3 regions of the Blastococcus brunescens genome follow, and region 1 is predicted to be linked to each of the others. Evidence: riboswitches for the same ligand, from Rfam matches in the RefSeq annotation. Region 1 holds a riboswitch; each other region holds the start of a gene.

Region 1 (7,253 bases):
TGCGCACGTACAGCGGGTGGAAGACGGCGGCGACGGCCACGGCTCCGATGAAGCCGATGACCGAGTCGGGGCACCGGCGAGGCCGCCGAGCCAGCCGACGACGGCGACGTAGACCAGCGCCGAGGAGGCCAGCAGCGCCGTCCCGACCAGGGTGCGGTTGAGGACCACGTCGATGCCGAACAGCCGGTAGCGCACGACGGCGACGCCGATGGCGACCGGCACGGCGGCGGTGACCACCACGTTGACCGGCGCCGGGGCGAGGAACGCCGCCACGACCGCCAGGGCCAGCGCGTACCCGACCCAGGCGATCTGCCGGCGGCCCTGCGGGTCGGCGCGGCGGAACCGCAGGATCAGGCTCGCCAGCCCGAGCAGCGCGAGACCGGGTACCAGCGGGTTCAGGACCGTCTGGACGGCGTCCAGGACCGGCTCAGGGACACCGATCGCGACCGGGTTCGCCGGCTGGGTCCCCTCCGGCTGGATGTCGGTGAACGCGGTCAGCAGCGACATCGTGGCGATCAGGCCGACCGCGGCGATCGCGACCGGGCGCCAGCGGCGGGACAGCAGCCGGCCGTCCGGGAAGAGGAGCGGGAGCAGGGTGGCGAAGGAGACGAACGACGGCACCCAGGTCCAGAGCGTCAGCCAGGCGGCGATCCGGAAGACCGGAGCCGGGTCGTCGCTGCCGGAGAAGCCGTACACGGCGAGACCGAGCGAGCCGGCGAACACGCAGGCGAAGCAGCCGATGACCGTCATGAGCTGCAGGACCCGGTGCCCGGGCACCCGGCCGAGCAGGACCGCACCGACGATCGCCATGGCCGGGCCGACGACCGGCTCGGGGCTGCCGAAGAGGTTCTCCCGGTCGGCCGCCGGGGTGGCGATGTGCGCGATCAGCCCGACGGCCGCGTATCCCACCGCGGCCGCGGCGGAGAGCCGGGCCACCACGGTGGCCCGGCTGCCCTGGGCTGCGCGCTCTCTGAACACCGGTTCGTCCACCTCGCGCGCGACGCTACCGATCGGAGGACCGCTGGTCAGGAGGTCGCGTCGCCGGGAGTACGCCCGGTCCACCACTGCTGGTCGGTCCGCTGGGCCACCACGACGGCCAGGCCGACGGACGCGGCGACGAACAGCCAGTGCGGGTCGATCGGACCGGTCGAGAAGGGTCCGAAGTCGAGCAGCAGGAACAGCACCAGGACGACGGGGATCCAGACCGGCACCACGCGGGTGCGGAGGTAGCCGATCGAGGTGAGCAGCACGGAGCCGGCCATCCCCAGCAGGAAGGGCAGGAGGATCAGCAGCGCGAGCGAGCTGCTCTGCGCGGACTCGAGCAGCGCCACCATGGCGTCGCGGTCGGGCTGGTCGACGGCTGCGTGGTCGACGATCGAGACGGCGTGGATGCCCAGAAAGCCGAGCCCACCGACGTACGCGAGCACCATGGCGGTCGTGCCCAGCCGCGGCATCCGCGGGCGGACCAGCTGCGCCATGGCGACGAGGCCGAGCAGCAGGAACGGGACGGCGACCGTGCCGGCGACGAGGCCGACCGTGGCGAGCGTCGGGCGCGCCGCCCAGGCGTCGAGGTTGCCGGCGACCGAGCCGCTCTGGCCGACGACGCGGCCGATCAGCGCCTCGGCCAGGTTGAGCGTGGCTCCGACGGCCAGGCACACGACTGCGGTCCGCCGGCCGATGGGCGCCGGGCGGGCGCTCGGCGCGTCTCGAGTGATCGGTCCCGACAGAGCCGGGGTCACGGGCTCAGCGGTCATGGGTCCACCTCCAACGCCGGCCGGGTCCCTCCCGGCGGGCGAGGACCACGGTCGGACGGGACGTGTCCCGGCGTCGTGAGGCGCCGGTCCTGATCCGGCCGGGAGCGGCTCTGACCGGGTACGGCGTCCGGGGCGGCTCAGCCGATGCAGCGGCGGAGCAGGTCCGCCACGCGCGCGGGGTCGTCCGGGGTGAAAGCGGGCCGGACGCGACCGCCGACGTCAAGCACCAGCGCGGTGTCCTTGCGCAGGCGGGCGCGGTCCAGCGGCAGCCAGTACCGCGGGTGCGCGGAGCCCCAGAGGCGCCCCTTGCCGGTGAGCCAGGTCAGCGGGCGGACCTCGATGCCGCGGATGTCGGAGTACGGGATGCGCTTGCTCCTGGCGAGCGGGAAGTAGTAGCGCCGCAGGGTCAGCGCCTCGCGGTCGAGGCGGACCCGCCCGTCGTCGTAGATCACGTCATCGGTCATCGCCGCCACGACAGCACGCTGCGGTCGCGACGGTCAACGCAGTGGCGACGGTCGACGCCGTCGCGCGATCGACGCCGTCGCGCGATCGACACCTCAGCGGCTCGCGGGATCGGACGCGGACGCTCCGTGCCGCCACGCCGCCGCGCGGAAGTAAGCGGGCGATCGCGTTCCGTTTATGCGGCTCGCGCTCGGTCCGGAACCGGCAGCGGGATCGGTGGTGGTGGCGTCGCGAGTCGCTTGTCCGGACCCACTCGCCGCACGTCCCGACGGAGCTCCCGATGCCCGCGGCGGACGCTTTGTGACGACTGGATGACGGACCTAGCGTCGTCGCCGTCCGTTCGGGGCCCCCTCGTCACCGCCTCCGGTGACACCCGGCCGGACACCGCCGAACCGGCACCGGAGTCTCCGGTGCCGGACCGGGGACCCACCGCAGTCCTGGGGTGAAGCGAGGCCGGTTCCGCCGGTTCCGCCGGGCGATCTCCCCGCCCGAACCCGTCAGCTAACTCGGTAGGCGGTTGATGGAGAACAGGAGAACCCGTCGTCCATGACGACTACTCGCACGTCCACGATCACCCGCCGTTCCTTCCGCGGGGCGGCGCTCGCCCTCGTCACGGGCGCGGGCATCGCGCTCACTCCCGTTGCCGCCTCGGCGAACGCCGGCGGCCCCGCGCCCGTGGCCTCGGCGCCGGTCGCCCTGGCCGCTGCTCCGGTCGTGGCGCCGAACTCCGCCGCACAGGTCGCCGTCGACACGGCGCTGGCCCAGCAGGGCAAGCCCTACGTGTGGGGCGGCACCGGCCCCGGCGGTTACGACTGCTCGGGCCTCACCTACTCCGCCTACCAGGCGGCCGGCGTATCGATCCCGCGCACGTCGCGCGCACAGTCGACGGCGGGGGTTCCTGTCGCCAAGGCCGACCTGCAGCCCGGTGACCTGATCTTCTTCTACGACCCGGTCGGCCACGTCGGCATGTACATCGGCAACGGCCAGATGGTGCACTCCTCCACCTACGGCAACCCGGTCGCGGTCGTGCCGGTCGACTCGATGTGGGGCTACAACACCGCCCGACGCGTCGTCTGATCCATACGCTGCTCCCCTGCGTCCCCGGTCCACGCGTGCCCGGGGACGCAGGGGTCGCCGACCGCGCGCACGGTCGGCGGACCCGTGCGTGAGGTTCGCGATGGGGCGGCGCTCCGCTCAGTGAGCGGTACGGCTCAGATCAGCAGCGGTGCGCCGATGACGATCTCGCTGCCGTCGGGCCGGAACGTCCGCCATCGTCCGCCGGGATCCCGCTCGACCCGGAACCCGTGATGGACCTTCGTATGGTGCCGTTCGCACAGGAGAGCTGAGTTCTCCAGCGACGTCTCCCCGCCGAAGATCCAGTGGATCAGGTGGTGGACGTCGCACCAGTACTTCGGGGCTCCGCAGCCGGCGAAGATGCAGGTCTGGTCACGCAGCTCGACGGCCTTGCGCAGGTGCGGTGGCACCACGCGCTTGGTGCGGCCCACGTTCAGCGGCATGCCGTGCTCGTCGATCCGGACGGGGGTGATGCTGCCGTCGCAGGCGAGCATCCGCGCCGTCTCCGCCGAGACGAGGCCGCCGAATCCGGTGGTCGCCGCAGCCCGACCGGCGCCGCGGTCGGCCAGGTCGCCGTCCCGGATCGTGACGACGACGTTCGGCTTCACCGTGCGCAGGATCGGAAGGCCGCCCGAGGCCAGCTGGTTGTCGGCCAGCTGCACGAGCGCGTCGGCGTTCTGCTGGGCGCGCGTCCGGCGATCACCCTTCGGCCGGTCCGCCTGCACGATCGCCTCGAGTGCCGTGAGCAACTTCTCGCCACCGACGGCGTCGAGCTGGCCCCGCAGCACGACCGTGCCGTCGGAGAGCGTGGACAGCGTCAGCGACCGCTCGTCCGTCGGATCGGGCTCCGGCCCGTCGGGGTCCAGCAGCGCGAGGTAGTGGTGCACCAGCCGGGACAGCTCCTCGACGCGGTGCTCTGCGGCGACGGCGGCGAAGGTGCGGTCGACCGCGGCGAGGTCGATGCCCTGCTCGAGGGCCGCGGCCTGCCGGTCGGCCTTCGCCACGGGAGCGATCACGGCGACCTGATCGGCCGTGACCGCACCCATGGCGAAGGCGGCCTCCACCGCGGGCAGACACCCCAGCGCCCGGCCGTTGCGGACCAGCTGCCCGGCCGCGGCCGAGGTGATCCGGCCGTGCCCTCGCAGCCACGACCGCATGGACTTCTGGCCGTCCTCCTCCGGTGCCTGCTGGAGCTCGGCGGCCCGGACCCGGCGGGTCAACTGGGCGTCGATGCGGTTGCGCGCCTCGAGCAGCACGGCGATCTCGTCGAGGTTCTGACGCGGGGTCCGACCCTGCACGTCCTCGGCGGCCAGGGCGTCGAGCGCCGATTGCAGCTCGCCCATGACCACCTCCTGATCGATCGAACGCGTGTACGAAGAATACCGGAGATCGGCGTCTCCAGCAGCGCGAATCCACAGGTCAGACGCTTGTCCACAGAACCTCGCCTCGTGTTGACACGCGGCAGGCCGTAGCGTCCGGGCCATGGCTGAGCGAGCGTTCCGGACGGTGCTGGAGGGTGGTTCGTACTTCGAGGGCCCGCGGTGGCACGACGGCGCCTGGTGGGCGTCGGACTTCTACCGGCACACCGTCAGCCGGGTGGCGCCCGAGGGCGGCGAGACCGTCGTCCTGGAGGTGGAGAACCAGCCCTCGGGGCTGGGCTGGCTGCCCGACGGCTCACTGCTCGTCGTCTCCATGAAGGACCACCGGCTGCTCCGGGTGTCCGACGGCGAGGTCACCACGCACGCCGACCTGTCCGGCGCCTGCACCGGCCTGATGAACGACATGGTCGTGGACTCCTCCGGCCGCGCCTTCGTCGGGGACTTCGGGTTCGACCTCATGGGCGGCGGCGCCCCGGCCTCCGCCTCGCTGAAGCGGGTCGACCCCGACGGCACGGTGACCGTGGTGGCCGAGGACCTGCGCTTCCCGAACGGCTCCGTGATCACCCCCGACGGCGGCACGCTGATCGTCGGCGAGACCTGGGGCAACCGCTTCACCGCGTTCGACGTCGCGCCGGACGGCTCGCTGACGAACCGGCGCATCTGGGCAGAACTCGGGCCCGTGCCGGAGGGCGGTTCCGTCCAGGAGCTCATCGGTCAGGTCGTCGTCGCCCCCGACGGCTGCACCCTGGACGCCGAGGGCCACGTCTGGGTCGCCGACGGGCTGAACTCCCGGGTCCTGCGGGTGGCCGAAGGCGGCGCGATCGTCGAGGAGATCGCCGCGCCGGAGGGCATGGGGGTCTTCGCCTGCGCGCTCGGTGGGGACGACGGCCGGACGCTGCTGCTGTGCTGCGCGCCGGACTTCTACGAGCACACCCGCGCGCCGGTGCGCGAGGCGGTGCTGGTGTCGACGCAGGTCGCCGTCCCGCACGCCGGGATGCCGTGATGACGACGAACGACGCCGCGCCCCCGGTGGTCGAGCAGGCGGTGCTCGACGACCTGCGCGCCAGGCTGCGGGCCTGGCGCCCGGTCGAGCTGACCGGCGACCACGGCTGGGAGCGCGGCACCGATCCCGGCTACCTGGCCGACCTCGTCTCCACCTGGGCGGAGGACTACGACTGGCGCGAGCACGAGCAGCGGATCCGCGCCCTGCCGTGGGCGCTCGCCGGCGGGCTGCGCGTGGTGCACCAGCGCGCCGCGGACCCGGACGCCCCGCCGTCGTCCTGCTGCACGGCTGGCCCGACTCGGTGCTGCGCTACGAGCGGGTGCTGCCGCTGCTGACCGACGTGCACGTCGTCGTCCCGGCGCTGCCGGGCTACCCGTTCGCCGCGCCGCTGCAGGACCGCGACCTCTCGGGGGCGGGCATGGCGGAGCACGTGGCGGCGGCGATGGCCGAGCTGGGGTACGAGCGCTACGTCGTCTCCGCCGGCGACATCGGCCGGATGACCGCGCTGGGCCTCGCGACGGAGTACCGCGAGCGGGTGTCAGCGCTGCACGTCACCGATCTCCCGCTCGCTCCGCGCCCCGGGGCCGGCCCGCCGAGCGACGAGGAGCTCGAGCACCGCACGTCCGCCTCGGGCTGGCTGATGAGCAACGGCGCCTACCTGCTCGCGCAGCGCACCCGGCCGCACACGCTCGCCGTCGCCCTCGGCGACTCACCCTCCGGGCTCGCCGCCTGGATCGTGGAGAAGCTGCGCGACTGGAGCGACAGCGGCGGGGACGTCGAATCGGTCTTCGCCCGGGAGGACGTGCTGACCTGGATCACCGCCTACTGGGTCACCGGCGCCATCGGCACCTCGTTCGCGCCGTACGCGAGGCTGAGCCCGACGCCGGAGCGGGTCGACGTCCCGACCGTGGTGAGCCAGTTCCCGCACGACCTGGTCCGCGCCCCGCGCCCGCTCGCCGAGCAGCTGTTCGACCTGCGCGTGTGGCAGGAGCCGGAGGCCGGTGGGCACTTCGCAGCCTGGGAGGTGCCGGAGGCGTTCGTGACCGGTGTGCGGGCGGCGCTCGACCTCTGAGCGAACCGGTCGCGGCGCTGCCGGGCTCGTGGGGTAGACCGGCTGCATGACCGCTCCCCCACCCGTCCTGCTGCTGGACGTCGACGGCGTGCTCAACGCGCTGCAGCCCGAGCTGCCGGAGGACTGGCGGCGCGGGACCTACAACGGCTTCGTGCTGTCGTGGGACCCGTCGGTCACCGCGCGGCTGCGCGGGTGGCACGAGTCGGGCCGGGTGGAGCTGCAGTGGCTGACCACCTGGACCGAGCGGGCCGACCAGCTGCTGGCCGAGCCCATGGGCCTCCCCGCGGGCTGCGCACCCACAGCCGGGACGGCGTCCTGTCCACCGGCTTCGCCGGCCGGTGGGGCGCCGACGCCGGGTGGTGGAAGCTCGATGCGGCGCGGGCGGTCGCCGACGCCGAGCCCGGGCGGCGGATCGTGTGGATCGACGACGACCTCGCGCACCAGGCGGCCGACACCGGTGAGTGGCTCGCCGCCAACGGGCACGTGCTGGTCGTCGCACCGGACTACCT
Region 2 (7,253 bases), 430 kb from region 1:
CGCCGGCCGCGCGGTAGCCGGAAGTCCGGTTGTGCGGGGCAGTAGAACTTCAAGAGTGCTGCCCCGCCTGGTCGAACTCGCTCCCGACGACGCCCTCTTCGCCGACTGGTGCGAGGTCTGGGCGGCCGGGCAGCGCACCGACCGCCCGGACGAGCCGCCCGCGCGGCGGCGGACCACGTTGCGCTCGGGCGGGAGCTGGTCGCGCCGGGCGGCTCCCGCGGCGGCACGCACCGGGCCGCCGTCGTCGGCGGGGCCGTCGTCGGGGCGCTGCGGCTCATCCTGCCGCAGCGCGGCGACCGGACGCTCGCGGTCCTCGACGTCGCGGTGCACCCCGCGCACCGACGCCGGGGCGTCGGGACGACGCTACTGGAGGCGGGGACCGCACTGGCTGCCCGGTCGGGGCGGACGGAGCTCATCGCCGAGGTCGACGAGCCGGCGCCCGGGGCGCCCGGGCGCGGCTTCGCGCTGCGGCACGGCTGGACGTGCGACCTCGTGGAGACCCGCCGCGACCTGGTCCTCCCCCGGACGCGGCGCGGCTGACTGCCGTCGAGGCGGAGGCCGAAAGCGCCGGAGCCGGCTACGAGGTGCTCACCTGGCGCGACCGGACGCCGGAGGCTCTCCTGGCCGACCGGGCGCTGCTCGAACAGCGCATGACGACCGACGCGCCGCACGGCGACCTGCCCGTCGCCGAGGAGCAGTGGGACGGCGCCCGGATCCGCGAGTACGAGGCCCTGCACGTCGCGCGCGGCCGCACTGTCCTGTCCGCCGGCGCCGTCCGCGAGGGAAGGCTGGTGGGGTTCACCGACCTGCAGGTGACGCTCGCCGCCCCGGAGCGTGCCCACCAGGGCGGCACGCTCGTCCTGCGCGAGCACCGCGGGCATCGGCTGGGTGCCCGGATGAAGGTGGCGGTGCTGCGCGAGCTGGTCGCGGCCTTCCCGCAGGTACGCCGGATCAGCACCTACAACTCCGACGCCAACCGGCCGATGGTGGCCGTCAACGAGTCGCTGGGATTCCGGCCGGCGGGTCAGCTGTCGTCCTGGTCGACCCACCTCTGACTCCGGACGGGCCGACGGTCGGGTTGACTGGCCGGGTGCCGGCCGATCGTCCCGTTCCCCCGGGGTCCGTCTCCCCGACCTTCGTCCGCGACCACACCCGGCCCGCCCGTCCGTCCCTGGTCCCCGAGGTGACCCTGCACGTCGCCGCGGACGTGGTGGCCCTGTGGGAGGCGATCGAGACCGAGCGCGGCGTGGCGCCGACCGACCCGCCGTTCTGGGCGGCGGCCTGGCCCGGCGGTCAGGCGCTCGCTCGCCATGTCCTCGACACCCCGTCGGTCGTACGCGGGCGGTCGGTGCTGGATCTCGGCGCGGGCAGCGGTCTGGTGGCGGTGGCGGCGGCGCTCGCGGGGGCCGGGCGGGTGGTCGCCAGCGACATCGATCCGTTCTCGCACGCCGCGGTGCCGGTCAACGCGGAGGCGAACGGTGTCGGCCCGATCGACGTCGTCGGTGACGTCCTGGGGAGGAGCCGCCCGCCGTCGACGTCGTCCTGGCCGGTGACGTCTGCTACGACCGCGTGATGAGCGAGCGGGTGCTGCCCTGGCTCGAGGCCGCCCGCGCGCGGGGCGCCGAGGTCTACCTGGGGATCCCGGGCGGCCGTACGTGCCGACGGACCGGCTCGCGGCGGTGGCGACCTTCGACGTCACCGACACCGAGTCATCGCCCCACCAGCCCACCCAGGTCCGGCGGACCACCGTGTGGCGGCTGCCGTGAGCCGCCGCCGCGAGATGCATCACGCCGCCGATTCCCGCCATGGGATTGTCACGTAACGGTAACGGCGGCTACGTTGGCCCGGTCCGGCCGGACGTTTCCGCCCCACCCGGGGTGGCCGCGCCGGACGCCGCCGAGTCGCCCGAGGCCAACCGGTCGCGGGCGAGCCGGGGACCCACCGCAGTACTGGGGTGAATCCTGCTCCGAGCTCCGCTCGGGGCGGGTAGGGCCGCTTCCCGCCCGAATCCGTCAGCTAACTCGGTAGGCGGCCACGGAAGGAACCGACGAACGGAGAGCCGCAGCCTGGTGCGCCCTCGGCGCGCCGCGCACGCAGCAGTCCACATGCACCGTTCCGCGGGCCCGCCTCGCTGACCGGTGTTCCGCCGGGCGTCCAGCCCGCGGTGCTGCCCTCGACCCCCAGTGGTGGATCGCCCGCGCCTCGTGCGCCGCAGGTCCGCCGCGTCCTGTCATCCGGAGCACACGCACCTCATGAACCTGCGCACCCTCACGTCCTCGCACGGCCGAGCCACCCGTCGTGGACACCGCCCGCCCTCGCCGGCCGTCGTCCGGCGATGTACCTCGCGACCGCCGCCGCCGGCGCTGTGCTCGTCGGCGTCGTCACCGCCGGCGAGCCGCCCGCCGAGGCCGCGCAGCTGCAGTCGGTGAGCGTCGCCGAGCAGCTCGGCATCAGCGCCGAGGCGGCCCCGGTGACCGCCGACGAGCTCCTGGCCCCGCTGGAGCAGCTCGCCGCCAGCCGCAGCGAGCGCGACGCCGAGCGTGCGGAGGCCGCGGCGGTCCAGGCCGCCGCCGACCAGGCCGAGGCCGATCGTCTCGCCGCCGAGGAGGCCGCCCGCGTCGCGGCCGAGGAAGCTGCCCGCGTCGCCGCCGAGGAGGCCGCCCGCGTCGAGGCGGCCCGTGCCGCCGAGGCCGCAGCTGCCGCGGCCCGTCCGGGTCAGGGCACGTCCGCGCCCACTGCCCCTGCCGGCTCCTACAAGGAGTACGCGATGGGCAAGGTCGGCAGCGCGAGCGAGTTCACCTGCCTGGAGAACCTCTGGGGCAAGGAGAGCGGCTGGAACCCCAACGCGCAGAACCCGACCAGCACCGCCTACGGGATCGCGCAGTTCCTGGATTCCACGTGGGCCGGCACCGGGATCGCCAAGACGTCGGACGGCTACCGCCAGATCGACGCCGGGCTCATCTACATCGAGAACCGCTTCGGCTCCCCGTGCGGCGCCTGGAGCCACTCGCAGTCCAAGGGCTGGTACTGAGCACCTGATCCAGCCGTGGCGGCGGGTGGGACGCCCGTGGCGGTGCACACCGGGACGTCGGGGTGGAGCTACGACCACCGGGACGGCGTCCTCCACCCACCGGGCACGCCGTCCAGGAACGCCGGGCGGCTGCGGAGCTGGTCGGCTGAGTTCAGTCCGGCAGGAGCCCGGCGCCGTCCTTGGCGATCAGGGCGGTGCGCACCGCGGCGTCCACGGTGGCGGCGAACGCCGGGTCGCTGCGGTCGCGCTCGAGGACGGCGTCGATCATCTCCGGCACGAGGTCCGGGTCCACGGTGAGCACCAGGGTGCCGCCGGCGGCCAGGAAGCGGACGGCGCGCTCGCCCGGCGGGAGGTCGAGGACGGCGCGGGCGTTGCCCAGGTCGTCGGAGATGACCACGCCGTCGAAGCCGAGCCGCTCGCGGAGCAGTCCGGTGACGACGACCGGCGAGAACGCAGCCTGCGCGGACGGGTCGATCTTGGGGTAGGTCGCTGACGAGACCATGACGAAGGGGTCGGCGGGGAGCGCGCCAGCTCGCCGAAGAGCGTCACCTGGGCGTCGTCGGCACCGGTCGCGGCATCGGTCACGTCCGCGGTGGTGTCGGTGTTCTGCTGCACGAGGCCGAGGCCGGGGAAGTGCTTGAGGGTCGCGGTCACCCCCGCCCGGGCCAGCGCGTCGACGACGGCGGCGACCACCGGCGCGGCGGCCTCGGGGGTGCTGCCGTACTGGCGGTCGAAGGCGCCGATGGGCTCGTTGGCCGCCTCGGTGCCGGCCGGGACGACGTCGGCGACCGGCGCGAGGTTGAGGTTGACGCCCGCGGCAGACAGCGAGGCCCCGATGTCGGCGGCGAGGGCCGCCAGCTGGGCGGGGGCAGGGCTCCCTGCGCCTGCGCGGACGGGAGCCGCTCGAACCCCGGGCCCTTGAGGGACTGGACGGCGCCGCCCTCCTGGTCGACGGCCACCCAGAGGTCCGGCCCGGGGAGACGGACTGCCAGCGCGCGGCGGTCGCGGCGAGCTCGTCCGCCGGTGCCTGCGACCGGCCGGCGAGGAACAGCCCACCCACGCCCTGCTGCGCGACGGCCTCGCCGGTGTCGAGGTCGTCCAGCGGCACGCCGGCCACGAACAGCTGGGCCACCTGAGCGCGCCGGTCGAGCCCCGCGAGGGCCGCCTCGACCCGCTGCTCCTCCGCCGATGGCTCGCTGGGCGGTGCCGTGCTCGCCGTCGGTGTCGTCGTGTCCTGCGACGTCGCCGGTCGCTCCGACGAGCAGCCGGCCACCAGGACGAGGAGCGCAGCGAGGACGGCCGGCCACGTTCGTCGGAGCATGGACGTCCTGGCCTCCTGTCGGAACCGCTCGGGGTGTCCAGCCCAGTCTGCCCGGATGCTGACGACGATCAACCGGCTCATCGGAGAGCGGCCCGTGATCCGGGCGCGGCACCGGCGAGACCGCGCGTCGGAGCGGCGGCCGCCTGGCGGCCGCTGAGCGCGCGCACGTCGCCGGTGTCATGCTCGCCCTCCCTGGCGGGGAGTAATACGGTCGGGGCATGGGTGGCGAGCAGGAGCAACCAGAGCCCCAGACCGCGACCGGCAAGCTGGTCGGGCGGTCCATCGACGAGTTCGTGGGCCAGCTGCGAGGGTTCACCGACCGCGCCCGGTCCTCGCCGGCGCCGTCCCGTCGAGGCTGCACCTGCCGGCACTCCCCAGCCCTCCGGGCGCGATGTCGGCAGCCCAGGTCGGGGCGGTCGCCACGACGGTCAGGGCGCAGCGGCAGTCCATCGCCGCGATGCGGGCGCAGCTGGACGCCTTCGACCAGCAGCTGGCCGTCTTCGAACGGATCCTCGACCCGCTCGAGGAGTGGAGCGCGACCTGGGCCCAGCTGGAGAAGGCCGTCGGTGACTTCGTCCGGCCCGCCGGCGACAGTGGCAAGCCGCCGGAGGCCTAAAGGCCGTCGTCGCCCTCCCGGGGCCTGCGGCGCAGCAGGCCGGTCACCGAGCCGACCCGGTCCTGCGCGACCCGCAGCCCGTGGATCAGCGGCACCAGATCCTCCTGGATGCGCCGCAGCGTGTCGGGGACGGTGTCGACCACCGGGTCGTCCAGCACCCGGCCCACCCGCTCGATGCCGGGCCTCAGCGCGCGCACCGGCTCCTCCAGCTCGTCCACGAGGTCCTCGAGGCGCTCGGCGATCCGCTGCGCGGAGGCGATCGTCGCGTGCGCCATCGTCGTCGCCTCGGTCAGTTCCTTCACCGTGCCGTTGAGGTCGCTGAGCGTGCGGGGCAGCTGGGCCAGCGCTTCGGTCTGGGTCTGCAGCAGGGCAAGGAGCTCGCTGAGCCCGGGGATGCGGGGCATCCCGAGCCCGCGGAAGGGATCCACGTCAGCAACCGTCCGTGACGGTGGTCCGCGACGCAACCCCACGGCTCCGGTCGTCGCGGCCGGTCACCCGGACGGGAACTCCCCGGACTCGACGAACCGCTCGGCGACGTCGCGGACCTTGGTGTTGGTCTCCATCGAGATGCGCGCCAGCGCCTGGAACGCCTGGTCCGCGGTCAGCTTGAACCGCTCAATGAGAATGCCCTTGGCCTGGTCGATCACCGCCCGCGAGTCCAGCGCGGCCTGCAGGTGCTCGGCCCGCTCGACGGCGATCTCGTACAGGTACATGTTCGAGACCGGGACGACGGCGTAGGTGGCGAACCGAGCCACCAGCTCGCGGGTCCGGTCCACCGGGGCCGACGACGCCCGCGCGTACACGTTGAGGGCGCCTCGCACCCGTTCCTGAACCGGGAGCGGGACCGACAGGACCGTGTCGCAGCCGCGCTCGGCGGCCTCGGCGGCGACCTCCGGCCACTGCGTCGCCGCCCGGGTGTCGGGGATCTCGGTGAGCTGCCCGGTGCGTGCGGCGGTCATGCAGGGGCCGTCTCCCAGGCGGTACTGCGTCTGGTCCAGGTCGTCGGCCAGCTGCCCGCTGGCGGCGACGGTGGCGGGCCCGCGCTCGCGGAGGATCGTCACCGAGGTGACCGGCTCGCCCGGCAGGACCCGGCCGGCCAGGGCGGTCACCGTGTGCAGCACCGACTCGAGGGAGTGGTCGGCGAAGGACAGTCGCCCGAGCTCGTCGAAGGCCGACTGGACGGCGGCCGCCGAAGGGTCGTTCTGGGGGCGGGTCACGCGTGGTTCTCCGTGTGGGTAGCACCGGACGAACATGCCGGCGGTCAGGCACCGGACCCCGTGGCTTCCAGGGTCTGGTCGAGGCGGGGCGGAAACCCCGGTCGCGCGCCGGCTGTGTGACGCACTCCGCGGAGAAGCATAGTCACCGGCGCGCACGCCGGACGGGAGGCGGCCCGGACGTCCGCGCCCCGCTGACCTTGGCGGTCAGAGCCAGGTGGTGATCCGGACCGTGGTGCCCTGCTCCGAGGAACGCAGCTGCACGAGGTCGCAGAGCTGGTTGACCAGGAAGACGCCGCGGCCGCCCTCCTGCTCCGGCGACGGCATGAGCCGGCCGACCAGCGGGTCCTTCACCTGTCCCGTGTCGCTGAACTCCACCACGGCCGCGCCCGGCTCCACCCACATCGCGACCGTGCCCCTGCCGCCGCCGTGCACGACGCTGTTCGTGGCCAGCTCCGAGGCGGCGAGCTCGAGCACCTCCACCTTCTCCTCCGGCAGCCCGACGGTGCGGGCGTACTGGGCGACCGTCCGGCGCGTGGCCGGCACGTCGCCCGGCCCGTAGATCCCGCGCAGCACGGCGTCGGTGGGGCGGGGCAGCTGGGCCCGGAACATGACGTCCGCCTCGTCCGGGGCGTACTCCTCGCTGGGCCGGCGCCCGGTGGCCGTCGACCGGACGGGGTGGGTCTGCAGCGCGCCGCGGGTGACCGCACGGGGCAGGTGCGCCTCGTCATAGGGGCAGAGGAGCCGCCACGCCGGTCCGCCGTCGAAGGCCTGGTCGAGCAGCAACTCGTGCAGCCGGCACTCCGCGAGCTCCACGGTGCGCCGGCCCACGTAGGCGGGCTCACCGACACCGCGCAGCCGCCGTCCGGCGGCGGTGTGCTCGGTCAGGATCCGGTCCCAGACCGCGATGATCCCGGCCGGGTTGCGTCCGACCTCGGCCATGTCGAGGAACTCCACGGACGCGGCGTCCTCGCCGAGCGCGTTCGTCAGCAGATCCAGACGTGGCCGGGGCAGGGCGACGACCACCGACTCCCCGAGGGCGAGTCCTCGCGCACGAACGGCAGGAGGCCG
Region 3 (7,253 bases), 1.3 Mb from region 1:
CCGTCGGGGATGGACGTCAGCGCTCCTGCGAGTCCGAGCACGGCCGGGATGCCGTGTTCGCGGGCCACGATGGCGGCGTGAGAGAGCGCGCCTCCCGTCTCGGTGACCACGCCGCCGGCCAGCCGCAGCAGCGGTGTCCAGGCGGGATCGGTGAAGGGGCAGACGAGGATGTCGCCTGGTCGCACCCGGGCGAAGTCGTCCGGGCCTCGCACAGTTCGGGCGGCGCCGGTGGCGGTACCGGTGCTGCCGGGGATCCCCGTCAGGAGAACTGGTCCTGATCGAGGGCTGGTCGCGGGGCCCATGGGTGGAGGTGCGACGGTGATCGGGCGCGCCTGCAACAGCCAGACCCTGCCGTCGGCGACCGCCCACTCGATGTCCTGCGGACCCCGCAGCGTCTCGACGACCTGCGCGCCCAGCGCGGCGAGCTCACGTACGATGCCCTCGTCGAGGGTGGTGCGCCGGCGGTCCTCGGCCGGGACGTCGCGGGTGAGCAGGTGCGTGCCGATCCGGTTGAGGCGGGTGCGCTTGTCGGCCACAGTGCTGGTGACGGTGCCGTCCGCAGCGACTCGATAGGTGTCGGGCGTGACGGTACCGGCGACGACGCCGGGGCCGAGTCCCCAGGCGGCGTCGATCGCGGTCGCACCGTCCGAGCTCGTCGGGGTGAACATCACTCCCGACACGTCGGCGTCCAGGTGCCGCTGGACGATAACCGCCATGGCCAGCTCCTCGCCGCAGAAGTCGGCGGGGCCGGTGCGGGACCGGTAGGCAGTCGCCCGGGGCGAGAGCAGCGACGCCCAGCAGGTGCAGACCGCATCAGCGACGGCCGGCAGTCCGTGCACAGCCAGCGTCGTCTCGTACTGCCCCGCCGCGGACGCCTGCCTGGAGTCCTCACCCGTCGCCGAGGACCGCACCGCTACCGCAGGGGCACCGAGCCGGCCGAGCGCCAGGCCCAAGGCCTCGAGCAGGGGGCGAGGAAGGGACCGGTCCCGCAACAGCTCAGCCGTGAACGCCAGGCCACCGCGGAGCGGATCGCGCTGTGCGAGCTCATGGGCGACCGCGAGGTAGACGGCGAACGGCACCACGAACCCGTCGGGCACCGGAAGGCCGGCGCGCAACATCGCCCCGAGTCCGGCCGCCTTGCCGCCGCAGGTCGCGGCCTCGGCGTCCCGCAGCGGGATGAGCACCCTAATTCTCCTTCAACGTATCGTTGACAACTATTCGTTGATCCTGCACTCTCGGGCCATGGTCGGCAACCATGACGGCTCGCCTCAGCCCGCATCGTTCGACGATCAGGGGCAGGCGGCGCGTGAGCAGCAGGCTCAGACGCGTCTGTCCGAGCTCGCCGCGGGGGCGGTGACCGAGCGTCCGTGGCGGCCGGCGTCGGTCCCGCCGGCGGCGGTCGACCTCCTGCAGTTCGCCCTGTGGCGCTCCGCAGACCTGCAGCCCGAGGACCTGCTGCGCGCTCTGGCGCTGGTGCCTGCCGCCCGCGCCGAGGTCGACCAGCTCGGGCCGGGCTGCTGTTCACCGCCCGAGCAGCGGGGTTGACCTGGTCGCAGATCGCGTCGGCCATGGGGTTCAGGTCGCCGCAGGCCTGTCAGCAGCACCACACCCGCCTGGCGGCGCGGCAGGACCCCGAGTCGTGACCCAGGCCTCGCCCGCTGAGCTGCTGGCGATCCACGCTGTCCGCGTCCTCGGCTTCGCTGACACCGCCGCGGTCGCCCGGCGGTTCGAGCTCGACCATGCCCAGACCGGCGAGCATTTGCTCGACGCCGAGGCGAACGGGTGGGTCACCCACACCGCCTTCGCCGGCACGGCTGGCTGGTCCCTGACCGACCGTGGCCGCCGCGAGAGCGAGCGCCAGCTGGCGGCCGAGCTCGCCCGTACCGGCCGGGCGGAACAGGTCCGCGACGCCCACGACGCGTTCCTGCCGCTGAACGGTCGTGTGCTGCAGGCCTGTACCGACTGGCAGCTCAGACCCGCCCCCGGCAACCGACTGTCGCCCAACGACCACACTGACCCCGCCTGGGACGACGACGTCCTGGCAGTCCTCGAAGCCGTCAACGAGGACCTCGCTCCACTGGTCGAGCGACTTGCCCTCATCCTCACCCGGTTCGGCGGCTACGACAGCCGCTTCAGCGCCGCACTGACGCGCGCTCGGTCAGGTGAGACGGGCTGGGTGGACCGCACCGACGTCGACTCCTGCCACCGGGTCTGGTTCGAACTCCACGAGGACCTCGTCGCCACGCTCGGTATCGACCGCCGGGCGAGCCCCGAGACGTAACCGTTTCCTGCAGCCGTAGACGGAAGGTGTGGTGGGTCCGACTGTCAATACTGATCTGGACAGGAGGGCGTGGACTTCGACTCGTCCCATGCCGTGATGATGGTTTCCGCCTCTTCTGCTGCGTACCTGTCGAGCGGCGAGTCTCTGCCGTCAAGAACGAAGACTCGTTCGGAGAGCGTCCATTCCGGAGCTCCCACCTGCTGGGCCGGGTCATCGGCCACAAGCGTGATCTGCGACGGGCCTGAGATGGGGTGAACCCACTCCTCGATGTCGAAGGTCACGAGCACGCCGTCGGCCTCCTGACTTGTGCTCGCCACGGCCCCCAGAAGGCGTGGTCAGAGCAAGCAATGAGCGCTGCAGCACTGCCCAGGCTGCTGGTTTCAGCCTCGCTATCGCTGGTCCCGCAGCCCGCGAGCAACACCGATGCCGCAGCAGCAGCTCCCGCGGCCCAAGGCCGGGGATGCCTACTTCCGCCCGCCCGAGGGCGCAAGAGCATGCTGTTGATCGCTATCGACCCAACGTAGGCACCGATGCCGGCGGTCGGACAGCACGACGCGATCACAGTCGACTTCGCGACACCCGTAGAGGATCGCTCACCGCCGCTTACGTCCGCGCCGGTCGCGGTTCGGCCGCTGCCGCCTAGCGGCTTCGAGCCTGAGAGCGTAGGTCGGTGTCGGCTCGACAGCCTGGCCGCACCGAAGGCAGATGACCCCCTTGTCGTTGGCGTCGCGCCGTCGGTGATTGTGCGGGCACTCGGAGTCCCGGTGCTCGTGACTGACGGTCTGCCAATGGGGGCGTCCGTGGCCATCGCCTCAGGGTAGTTCCGCCGACGCTCCGTGAGCCGCCGCTACGGTGCCTCTTCGTCATGCACATCTGCGGCGGGCCCTTCTGCACGCCACCGGACTCACCGCCGGTGTGTGCTGCAGGTGCTCCTTGGACACGCCTCGGTGGGTGCCTTGCAGCCACGTCTTGATACCAACCGAGAGCCGCGCCTCCCAGCGTCCACACGACTTGGATCACGCCGCCCGATGGCTGCCAGTTGCCGGATCAGCGGCTCGCAGTAGGTGGCCTTCTGCGACGTCCCGCTGGACGAACCCGCTACGGCAACATTCGGGCAGGTGGACGGACCAACAAGGACGTCCCGCAGAGGATCCCCTTGCGGCGCGGCCTTGGCCGCTCATCGAGCTGGCCACAGCTGTGGCCGGTTCGGCTACCGAGGCAACCGCGGCGCCCTGAGTGACTGCCGGACAGCGCTGCCTGGAGGCGGTTTGGGCGCCTGGCCGCTTCAGAGTGCTCAGCGGCTGCGGGCGGCGACGAACCAGCTGCCCGCGAACAGCACTTCTCCGTCGATCTCGTCGGCCAGTTCCTCAGCGCCGAGGTAGCGCTTGAACACCCGGTGCCGGGAGCCGTCGTTCAACGTCCGCGCCTGCCACTGCTCGGCGTCGATTCCTGGACGCAGGGCGGAGTCAATGACCACCAGCTCACCGGCCACACGCCGGACCTCGGCGAGGAAGGCTCCTCGCTCACCGATGGGCAGGTGCCCGTAGAAGTGGCCGGTCAGCACCCTGTCGAATGCGCCGTCGGCGAAGGGCATGTCCAGCGCGTCACCTGTGAGAGCGCGTCCACCCGGCAGGCGGGACTGGGCAGGGCCACCATCGCCAGGCTCTGATCCAATCCGACCACGAAGCCGGTCAGGTGGCGGGTGAGGAAGCCGCTGCCGCAGGCGACGTCCAGGGTGCGGACCGCCGGCAGCGCTTGGACCAGGGTCACCACCGCCTCCACTTCGGCGCCCCAACCGGGCCGGTCCCGTTCGGCGAAGCGGCCCTGCCCGGTGTACCACTCGTCGTACTCCTCAGCGCGCTGGTCGTAATACGCCGCCGTCGCCGCGTCGCGGGCGAAGACCGGCTCCTCGGACATCATTCCGACAGTCTGGCGAAGGCGGACCGCATCACCACACCGGTGTCCGGAGGCCGCGCGCCCCCGGTCGGGCTGGCCGGTGCAGGTGGCGCCAGAACGGCGTCGCCGCAACGCACCGCGGCGCGGCGCGGCCACGACCACATCACCACGCACGACCGGCCGGTGACCAACCTGAGCAGCGTCCCGCTCGAGGATCCTTCCGCGGGCCGCAGACGCTGGCCTGGCCGTCGGCGTTGTCTACCTGCTGGTCGGGTTCGTCGGCGTCTTCATCGCCCGGTTTCGACGATTTCTTTACCCACGCCACCAACGACCGCCTGACGTGGATTCGAGATCAACGGCTTCCACAACGTCGTGCACATCGTGATCGGAGGTGCCGGCCTGGCCCGGCCCGGGCCGGGCCCGCCTACGGCTGACCGCCGGCTATGGCGCCGCGTCATCTACGGGTTGATCGCCATCAACCGGACGTGGGACTTCTCAGACCGGCTATCCCCCGGAAGAAGCGGTCGGCCGGAGCTGACAAGCACACGCGGTGCAGGGTCCCGGTAACGCTTTGTGAATCCTCGCGGGCGAACCCGGGAAAGCTGGCTCAGGGTTGCTGCCTGCGTCCGGGGTCTGCATACCGTGCTGAGGTTCGCCGAGCGGTGGACCCGGATGACGGCACCGCCCAACCTGCCCACCGTCGCACCGGTCCTGTCGAAAACGACGGGCAGGGCGGGGGACCCACCTCGTAGGACCAGGCCTTCCGGCCTTGGGGTGAAGCCGCAGAATGCGGCCGGGCAGCTCTCGCCCGAACCCGACAGCTAACTCCGTAGGCGGCGAGAGGCTCACCACCCATGTCCAAGCGCTACAAGGGACGGCACCGCCGTCCCACCCGCAACCCTGTCGTGGCGGCCGTGGCACGACCCGCCGTGGTCGTCGCGGCAGCAGCGGCCGTCTCCGTTGGAATGATCGCCCCCGCCCAGGCTCACTCCGGGGACCACACAGTCCGCTCCGGCGACACCCTCGGCGAGCTCGCGGCCAGCCACGGCACCTCGTGGCGAACGATCTACGCCGACAACCGCGACACGATCGGGCCCAACCCGAACGTCCTGCGCATCGGTCAGGTGCTCACCATCGGCGGCTCGGGCTCGGGCTCGGGCTCGACGCCGTCAGCGGTCAGCGGCTCGGGCGCGTACACCGTGCGCGCGGGAGACACGCTCAACAAGATCGCCGCCCGCCACGGCACCACCGCGCAGCAGCTGCACGCCCTCAACCGCGAGGTCATCGGCGCGGACCCGAACGTCCTGCGTGTCGGTCAACGTCTCGTCCTCAGCGGGAACGCGGCCCCGGCCGCCGCGCCGAGTGCGGCCCCCGAGCGCGCCAGCCGAGCATCGGACCGGTCTGCCGTCGCCCCGACGCCGGCGCCGTCACCCAGGCCGGCTGCGTCCTCGAGCGCCTACGGGGCGTGGGACCCGCACGTCCGACCCGCCGTCCAAGAAATCGCCGAACGGTTCGGCGTCTCCACCGTCCTCACCCGCCCCGGGCACAGCCCCACCCAAGGCCGCGCGGCTGACTTCATGGTCTACACCGACCGGGCCAAGGGAGACGCCGTCGCCCAGTACGTGATCGACAACGCGGCTCGACTCGGCGTCGAGAACGTGATCTGGCGGCAACGGATCGCCGGTCCGTGGACCGGTTGGGCGTGGCAGACGATGGAAGACCGCGGATCCGCCACGGCCAACCACATGGACCACCCACACGTGGCGTTCCTGCCAGCCGGGTAACCGACTGACCGTCGTGGTCCGCTGAGCCCGGGACCGACGACAGCGCCCCCTGCCCTGAGTTCGGTGGGGCAGGGGGCCCTGTCGACGGGCCATCCGACGCTCAGGCACTCCGCCGCAGCTATGGCCCCTGGTCCGTCTCGGCGGAAATCAGTGCCTCGCTGCGCTGGTCGTTGGATCACGCGCTCGACGCGGCGTGCCAGCAGCCACAGAGACGGCGGCGACCGTCTCTCGGTTCAACCGTCTCACTTGAGAGAACCTCAAAGGGAACATCGCGGGACAACGCAGCGCCCCTCGACCGCGGTCCCGTAAGACCCGCCCGGTGACCAGTCCCGCACGGGTAGGACAGGCGGGACACCCCTGTCCGGGAAGCAGCGACGACCACCGGGCCGCTCAACACCCACGTCACCGTCACCCAGGAATCGCTAATGACGACGAACCGGGCCATCGCGAACCGCAACGCCAGGATCATTGAGAACCGGCCAGTCGTCATCGTGAAAGCGATCAACGACCGCCATGAGAAGCCAATCAGACATCGCTAAGCTGACCTACTTATCGCAACGCCCAACCCTGACCCATAACACTCAAACTGTTACTAATGAACGTCAAAATGTCACTGAAGAACGGCACGCATGCTACCTTCGGAGGTAGATCGGGCCCCGCATTGCGGGGCCATCGGCGTCTATAGGGGTGACTTGTTGGTCATTGTCGGGTGGCGTTGAAAATGCATGGCGGGATGAAGATCTACGCCGGCTCACCGGCGGCTGCCCGGCAGTACGTGGAGGCCGACCGGGGCCGGACGGATGACTACTACCTCGCCGAGGGTGCCGGTGTGGCGCGCCGGTTCAGCGTTGCCGGCGGGCGGGTGAGCGAGTTGGCGCCGCTGACCGGTGACGCCTACGAGACGTGGGTGGCCGGCTGTGACCCCGGTACCGGCGAGCCGCGGGGGCAGCTGCGCGGCGACGGGCATGCGGTGCGGTTCGTCGAGGTGGTGGTCAACGGCCCGAAGACGTGGTCGCTGGCGGCGGCGCTGCATCCGAACGTCGCGACGGCGTATGACGCGGCCCAGGCACGGGCGGCCGGGCAGATCATCGGCTGGCTCGGGGAGCACGCGACCACCCGGGTCGGTCCGCGCGGCGGGCAGGTGCAGGTGCCGGTCGAGGTGGCCGAGGCGGTGACGGTGGCGCACTACACGTCGCGGGCCGGGGATCCGCACCGGCATCTGCACCTGCAGATCAACGCCCGGGTGTTCGCGGCCGGGAAATGGCGCGGCCTGCACACCGTCGGTATTCGCG

What was found. A riboswitch is a leader RNA that binds a small molecule or an ion and turns the genes downstream of it on or off. The one in region 1 is predicted to bind cyclic di-AMP.
Region 2: it holds a riboswitch for cyclic di-AMP, as region 1 does, so the genes downstream of both, U6N30_RS16325 (aggregation-promoting factor C-terminal-like domain-containing protein) here and U6N30_RS19230 (C40 family peptidase) in region 1, are expected to answer to the same signal.
Region 3: it holds a riboswitch for cyclic di-AMP, as region 1 does, so the genes downstream of both, U6N30_RS10510 (LysM peptidoglycan-binding domain-containing protein) here and U6N30_RS19230 (C40 family peptidase) in region 1, are expected to answer to the same signal.

Annotation. Positions count from the first base shown of each region.
Region 1 covers NZ_CP141261.1:2,873,402-2,880,654, forward strand. Annotated here, with positions in the region: gene U6N30_RS19215 (hypothetical protein) at 1-978, opposite strand, end outside; gene U6N30_RS19220 (hypothetical protein) at 1,026-1,658, opposite strand; gene U6N30_RS19225 (PH domain-containing protein) at 1,892-2,218, opposite strand; cyclic di-AMP (ydaO/yuaA leader) riboswitch at 2,592-2,747, shown strand; gene U6N30_RS19230 (C40 family peptidase) at 2,763-3,293, shown strand; gene U6N30_RS19235 (HNH endonuclease signature motif containing protein) at 3,428-4,633, opposite strand; gene U6N30_RS19240 (SMP-30/gluconolactonase/LRE family protein) at 4,773-5,672, shown strand; gene U6N30_RS19245 (epoxide hydrolase N-terminal domain-containing protein) at 5,672-6,007, shown strand; gene U6N30_RS19250 (alpha/beta hydrolase) at 5,974-6,744, shown strand; gene U6N30_RS19255 (hypothetical protein) at 6,967-7,253, shown strand, end outside.
Region 2 covers NZ_CP141261.1:2,445,875-2,453,127, reverse strand. Annotated here, with positions in the region: gene U6N30_RS16345 (hypothetical protein) at 1-17, shown strand, start outside; gene U6N30_RS16340 (GNAT family N-acetyltransferase) at 109-540, shown strand; gene U6N30_RS16335 (GNAT family N-acetyltransferase) at 585-1,055, shown strand; gene U6N30_RS16330 (class I SAM-dependent methyltransferase) at 1,184-1,573, shown strand; cyclic di-AMP (ydaO/yuaA leader) riboswitch at 1,900-2,046, shown strand; gene U6N30_RS16325 (aggregation-promoting factor C-terminal-like domain-containing protein) at 2,336-3,031, shown strand; gene U6N30_RS16320 (glycoside hydrolase family 3 N-terminal domain-containing protein) at 3,183-3,533, opposite strand; partial or broken gene U6N30_RS33980 (glycoside hydrolase family 3 N-terminal domain-containing protein) at 3,623-4,087, opposite strand; gene U6N30_RS16315 (hypothetical protein) at 4,744-4,968, shown strand; gene U6N30_RS16310 (hypothetical protein) at 4,965-5,396, opposite strand; gene U6N30_RS16305 (GAF and ANTAR domain-containing protein) at 5,460-6,185, opposite strand; gene U6N30_RS16300 (sensor histidine kinase) at 6,390-7,208, opposite strand; gene U6N30_RS16295 (hypothetical protein) at 7,169-7,253, opposite strand, start outside.
Region 3 covers NZ_CP141261.1:1,577,697-1,584,949, forward strand. Annotated here, with positions in the region: gene U6N30_RS10480 (PEP/pyruvate-binding domain-containing protein) at 1-1,184, opposite strand, end outside; gene U6N30_RS10485 (hypothetical protein) at 1,354-1,545, shown strand; gene U6N30_RS10490 (hypothetical protein) at 1,640-2,281, shown strand; gene U6N30_RS10495 (hypothetical protein) at 2,326-2,562, opposite strand; gene U6N30_RS10500 (class I SAM-dependent methyltransferase) at 3,576-3,875, opposite strand; gene U6N30_RS10505 (class I SAM-dependent methyltransferase) at 3,839-4,333, opposite strand; cyclic di-AMP (ydaO/yuaA leader) riboswitch at 4,871-5,025, shown strand; gene U6N30_RS10510 (LysM peptidoglycan-binding domain-containing protein) at 5,032-5,961, shown strand; gene U6N30_RS10515 (relaxase domain-containing protein) at 6,695-7,253, shown strand, end outside.